2 regions of the Limosilactobacillus albertensis genome follow, and region 2 is predicted to be linked to the other one. Evidence: riboswitches for the same ligand, from Rfam matches in the RefSeq annotation. Region 2 holds a riboswitch; the other holds the start of a gene.
What was found. Region 2 has a riboswitch for thiamine pyrophosphate ahead of thiM (hydroxyethylthiazole kinase). Riboswitches for the same ligand answer to the same signal wherever they lie in the genome.

Region 1: it holds a riboswitch for thiamine pyrophosphate, as region 2 does, so the genes downstream of both, H5S41_RS03565 (ECF transporter S component) here and thiM (hydroxyethylthiazole kinase) in region 2, are expected to answer to the same signal.

The regions. Positions count from the first base shown of each region.
Region 1 is NZ_JACIVD010000055.1:51,233-54,657, forward strand. It holds gene yjeM (glutamate/gamma-aminobutyrate family transporter YjeM) at 1-1,316, opposite strand, end outside; TPP riboswitch at 1,448-1,537, shown strand; gene H5S41_RS03565 (ECF transporter S component) at 1,609-2,169, shown strand; gene H5S41_RS03570 (ATP-binding cassette domain-containing protein) at 2,174-3,425, shown strand, end outside.
Region 2 is NZ_JACIVD010000061.1:139,002-142,426, forward strand. It holds gene H5S41_RS05445 (DUF6933 domain-containing protein) at 1-509, opposite strand, end outside; gene H5S41_RS05450 (hypothetical protein) at 509-814, opposite strand; TPP riboswitch at 935-1,040, shown strand; gene thiM (hydroxyethylthiazole kinase) at 1,101-1,910, shown strand; gene thiD (bifunctional hydroxymethylpyrimidine kinase/phosphomethylpyrimidine kinase) at 1,903-2,727, shown strand; gene thiE (thiamine phosphate synthase) at 2,717-3,385, shown strand.

The sequences.
Region 1 (3,425 bases), on a different contig from region 2:
CATGTTACCTTCATATTTTTATAAAAGACAAACGGACGATCCAGCCCCTGCTTTTGCTTAAAGAATGGAAATGCACCAATTAAAAACAAATAAGGCGCCGACGATGAAACATTCATCATATCTGTCAAAACAGTATAAAACTTGGCTGCATTATCGCCACCAAATGAAATAAATAGGATAATTACACTAACTAAGATTGCCTGCATCCACATCGCAAAAGCCGGCATATTAACATTATTTAACTTTGTCAGCCGCTTAGGCAATAACCGTGGATCACACCCTTCAATGAATGATTTAATTGGAGAATACGTCATTACAAACGCTGCTCCCAATCCGCCAAATACATCAGTCAATGCAGTGAATTGAGCAAATAGCCGGCCAATTGTCAATGCGGTTGAATGACTAACACCTAGCTTAGTTCCCATTACATATCCCATATTATTAATTAAAACATATTCAACATTGGCCAAATTAACATTACTTTTGCCTAATAGCTGATGCCAGTTAGCAGTTACTCCACATAAAAAGATCGTTAATATATACAAAACCGTCATAATAATAGTTGCTAAAATGATTGCCCGTGGAAAAGTCCTTTCTGGTTTGTGAACCGCGTCAATCACTCCTGCCATTGTTTCCATGCCACCATACGCAAATAATGCATAAACGATAAATGAAACCACAGCAATCGGCGACAGGAACTGCGGATTAGGTGATTTTACCATTGCCGTTGGCGTAACTGCCTCTGCAAGAGTTCCATGATTAAGTACCCATACTAATAAACTAATCAAAATAAACAATACTGAGATACCAAGAGTAAAGATCCCACAAATTGATGCTATTTTAGCAATTTTATCTATTCCGCGCGATGCAATTAACGTCACAGCAAATAAGAAAATAATTTCAAGAATTCCTAACGTCTCATTAGCTCCTAAACCAAATAGGTGCCAACTCTGTGTTTCATCTGTCCCAGAAATCATTGTTGATACTGAAACAAGAAAAAATTGAGTCGATGAAACCAGCCATACAACCCAAGCAGCTAACCAAATAAAACTGCCGATAAAAGCGGGCTTTTCACCAATCGATCCTCGTAACCATGAAAAGATCCCACCACGAGCTGCTTTAAAAGTTGCCCCATATTCAGCAAACATAATTGAAGACGGGACAAAAAACAGCAATGCCGCAATTACATACCAAATAATACTTGCATATCCCATTTGAAAATACGCATTTAAGGAATTACTAAATCCATAGATTGACGAAAAAATCATAAGGACTAAACTAGTTAATCCGATTCTCTTTATTGTATCTTTATTCATATAACCACTTCTTTTTTAATAAATATTCATAAAATATAAATAGTATACAACTACTTTCACTATTTGTTAAATATAATGGTCTCTATAAAAAATTAATTTGCATTCATATTAGTTTTTAGCTATGATAATGGAGAATAAATCTGGGGTGCCAAACGGCTGAGATAATACCCATTGAACCTGCTCTGGTTAATACCAGCGAAGGGAGATTCAGTGATATTAACTTAATTATTAACTCCATGATTTTTTGTCATGGAGTTTTTTTGCCCTTATTAATAATTAAGGAGTTTTAATTATGACTAAACGTTCATTACATTTGCGCGATATTATTTTACTTGCACTGATTGGAATAATCTTTGGTGTTATTTACTTTGCAGCTGGCTTTGTTTATAACGGATTAACGATTCTCTTAACACCAATCGGTTATGGTCCAATGGCTAATGATCTTACAATGGGAATTTGGTGTATGGCTGGTCCGCTTGCCGGATTCTTGCTTAAAACACCAGGAGCTGCTTTCCTTGGTGAATTCCTAGGAGCAGCTATTGAAATGTTTCTCGGTGATCAATGGGGCGCTGCCAATCTAATTTCAGGAGCCGTTCAAGGACTAGGTGCTGAGTTAGGATTCACTTTTACTCTCTATCAAATGTACAATTGGCTAACGCTTTTGATTTCATCTCTCACTCTTACCTTCATTACTTTCGGCTGGGATTGGTTTAGAAATGGATACAATCATTTCAGTGGGCAAATGTTAATAATCATGCTGATTGCCCGTTTTGTTTCAATGTTTGTTTTCTCTGGTATTCTTGTTAAACTAATTGCTAACCTTTTGCAGCGTGCACACCTAATTAAACAATAAAGCTATGACAAATATTAACTTTAAAAATCTTTCATTTAACTTTGACGACCAATCAATACTAAAAAATATTAATACTGAATTTAAAGAGGGAAAGATTCACCTGCTTACCGGAGTTTCGGGAAGCGGCAAATCTACAATTCTTAAGTTAATAGCCGGGCTTCTTCCTAAGTATGGCGGGAAAATAGTTACAGGTACTGTCGATATTCCAACGGGTGCACAGGTCGGAATGGTCTTCCAAGACCCGCTGATGCAGTTCGCCCTTAATACCCCGCGTCACGAATTAGAATTTACTCTAGAAAATTGTCAGGTACCAACTCAGCAAATTCCAGCAAGAATTAACCGCGCTTTAAACTTTGGCAATGTCCAATCATTAGCTAATCGCTTAATATCTACTCTTTCTGGTGGTCAGCAGCAACGAGTTGCTTTAGCTGTCACAATGGCAATGCAACCCGATATTCTATTATTAGATGAACCATTTGCCAACGTTGATGAAGCAAATCGGCAATTTATCCTTAAACAATTAAGACATATCAATAATGATTACCATACAACAATCATTATGACTGATCACGATTTACATGGCTACCAACAACTTCAGCCGATTGTTTGGCGTTTAACTAATGGCTGCCTTTCCCAACTTTCCGTAAAAGATAGTGCCCATCTTTTGCAAAAAGACATTAATCAAAAACTAACTACTAGTCTGCCGACATCAGAGCTACCGGCAATTATTAACTTTGACCACCTATCAATAAAGCGTGGTCATCAAAATCTGCTTTTACCGACTAATCTAGCATTTATTAAGAATAAAACGACTCTAGTAACGGGGCCAAATGGGATCGGTAAGTCAACCCTTTTTAAGGCCATTGCCCGGCTTTTAAAATATAAGGGAACTATTACATATGAGAGAACAAATATTCAAAAATTATCACCTGGGAAATATTACCGTCATCTTGGTTTAGTATTTCAACATGCTAATGATCAATTCTTAAACGTAACAGTTGGCGAAGAACTGGCTTTAGCTCTTAAAACCAGTCAAAATCCTTATTTTAATCATCAGCAAGTACAAAGCGCGTTGAAACTGCTTGGGTTAACCGGTCGAGAGGAGCAAATTGTTTATTCATTAAGCGGGGGGCAAAAGAAAAAGCTTCAAATCCTGCTTATGTTAATGCGGGGACAGGATATTCTATTATTAGATGAGCCATTTACCGGCTTAGACCCAGTCTCCCTAAAAAACGTTCTCCAGCTAATCAAGGATG
Region 2 (3,425 bases):
AAGGGTTGACTTGCTTTAATTATTGCGACTGTATCACTAGCGTTAATATAATTTTTCCCCTGCCGCTTAAGATAATTCGTTAAACGTTTCGATAAGTCACCCTCAGTCCGTGTATTAGCAAGCGGTTCTGCTACCTCGCGACAAAGTAAAGTTAACGATCCCATACTAGACCGATTAATTGTCTTATTGATTTGCCACTCATTACTCGTTGCTAGGTATTCCGCATATGACTTTTCAGAGAGACCCAAGTTAAGCCAGACTGTTTTTAATTGCGTTTCAAAGCGTTTCTTAATATCTCGCTTATTCTTCGCGTTTACGTTATATAAAATAACTGCTAAAGTCGTCGCATCATTTAGAAAGACAAGATTCTTTTTATGGTTAGTAGTAAAGTATGTTGCATGCCATGAAAAAAGCGGGTTAGCTAATGCAGCAGATTTTGTTGCTTCGTCATTAGACTGGTGATAATTGTTAAATAAATTTTGAGCTTTTACCGCTACATTAATATACACTATTTTTCTCCTTCAATTCTTGTAATCATAACGTTACCATCTTCTGGGTTCCCATATATTTCATAAGCGCCGTCAAGTTTAATCTCACGGTAATCGGTTCCAGCATAATTTCCTTTAATCGTATATTTACCATTTGCTAACTTGCCTACTGGTTGAAACAATGCTGGGACTGGTTTCTTATCAGTGACGATAATTTCAAATTCACCATCAATCCCGCCATTGCTAAATGTTAAAATTTTACCGGTTGTATCATCGATAATGGCTACTTCGGCTTTATTTGTTGTCTGCCGTAATTCTTCCTGCATTTTTAAAGTCTCCTGTTTTTATATTTACTAGTGTCATTTTACAATTATCAGCTTCATTTGCCAATTATCTTTATTGATGTTAATAAAAATTAAATTGCGGTATACTATTAATAAATAAACTTATTGCATTAGGGGTGCCCATCGTGCTGGGCTGAGATATGCAGTGACGCATGGACCCTAGAACCTGTAAGCCAACACTTGCGTAGGAAAATGCATAACCGCTTGATACTCAAAGTAGGTTCATTTTTCCTGCCTTGAGTATTTTTTAGTTAAGGAGTTAACGTATATGGCAGAACATCAAATCAATTGGTCCCTTATTGATCGAGTTCGTACTAAGAATCCAATTGTTCTCACTCTCGCTAATTTAGTAACAATTGATAAAGTTGCAGATTCAATAAGTGCTGTTGGTGCCTCCCCGATCATGTCAGTAGAACCAGCTGAGGCAAATGAAATGGCTAATTTAGCAAATGCAATTACTATTAACTTAGGGACGGTTAATCAACAGCAGATTGACCAAATACAAACTATTCTTCAGACGGTTTCTCCGTTAAAGCCGCTCGTACTAGATCCGGTAGCTGTCAGTGCAGTACCGTCACGGTTGAAACTCGCTCAATCATTATTAAATAAATTTCATTTTGATGTTATCCGCGGAAACGCCAGTGAAATTGCTGCCTTGGTTGATGCCGATAATACTAGTCATGGAATTGATGCCGGAAAAGTTGACCGTCCTATTCAGGTCGCTGAATTATGTGCACGGCGCTTTCAGTCTATCGTGATTTTGACTGGCGAAACCGATTTGATAACTGATGGTCAAATCATTTACGAAAACCCCTTCTCTGCCGAAATGCTAACGATGAATGTAGGAAGCGGCGATATGCTTTCTAGTATTGTGGCTGCTTATCTTGGAGTAACATCTAACACTTGGGATGCTTGCATTGTAGCCACTGTCTTAGTATCTGCAGCGGGTGTTTTAGCCAATCGCTATTCGGTCGGCCTCGGATCATGGCAAGTACAGTTTTTTGACCAGCTCTCAATTATGGATACAAAAGCTCTTTTGGAATTTTTAGAGGAAAGTGAGGAAGATTATCTTGATTAACGATTATCCCCAAGCCCTAACAATTGCTGGAACCGATAGCGGCGGTGGGGCTGGAATTCCCGCTGACGTAAAAACAATGCAAATGCGGGGTGTTTATTCTGCGATGGTAGTTGTTGCCGTTACTGCTCAAAATACTCTTGGCGTACAAGACGCGTTCCCCATGCCTGAGAAATTGATTGATGAACAGTTTGCATCGATTGCAAGCGATCTTGAAATTCGTGCATGTAAAACGGGAATGTTAGCTGATCCAATCCGGGTAAAAGCAGTTGTCCGAAATTTGAAGAAATATAATTTAGGGCCATTAATTGTTGATCCGGTAATGGTTGCTAAGGGTGGTGCAAAGTTGCTTAGCGATGATGCGATTGCTATTGTACGCAATGAATTACTACCACTTGCTACCCTTATTACTCCTAACATTCCAGAGGCTTGTGAGTTGACGGGAATTAATATTAAGGATAAAACTGATATTAAGAGGGCCGCACATGAACTACAAAAACGCGGTGCAAAAAATATCCTCTTAAAGGGTGGTCATGCCGAAAACTCTCAAAAAGCTGATGATTACGTTTTATTTGAAGACGGTAATGATATGTGGTTGACGGCACCAAGAATTAATACCAAAAATACTCATGGGACTGGTGACACAATTTCAGCATGTATCACTGCAGAAATTGCCAAGGGGCGCTCAATGGAACAAGCCATTATGATTGGCAAAACATATGTTGAACAGACAATTAAAGAGGGTATTCATGTTGGCCACGGTCATGGTCCATTAAATCACTGGGTTAAGGTTAAAGGAGACGAGATAGATGATATTTGATCCAAAAATGTTGCAAGTATATTTAGTTGGCGGAACACAAGATGTCCATAATGATATTTACGCATTCCTTGAAAAAGTAGAATTAGCAATGAAAAGCGGAATTACTGCTTTTCAATACCGCGAAAAAGGTAATTCAAAACTTCTCCCGAATGAACGCGTTGACCTTGGGTTAGAGTTGCGGACCTTATGTACACGATATGGGATTCCATTGATTGTTGACGACGATTATCGTTTAGCTCAGCAAATTAATGCTGACGGTGTTCATGTTGGACAAAGCGATACAAAAATTGATCAGGTATCGGTAGCAGTCGGTCATCAGATGTTTATTGGCTATTCATGTAATACCCCTGCTGAAATTGAACGGGCTAATTTAATGGATTTCGTTGACTATGTTGGTTGCGGACCCGTTTTCCCTACAAAGTCAAAAGCGGATGCTGATCCGGCAATCGGCATCGATAAGTTAGAACGGTTAAACATGCTTAGCCAGCACCCAGTTGTTGGGATCGGTGGTATTAATGAAAAGAACATGCAATTAGTTCACGATACAGGGGTAGCTGGAATTGCCGTCATTTCTCTTGTATTTGATAGTAGTGATCTTGCCGCCACAGTAAAAAAACTAAAGGAACTTTATAAGTCGCCGTTTGTAAAATTAAGTTAGAAAAATAAAAAAGCCATTTGTGATAGACTTTTGAATAACC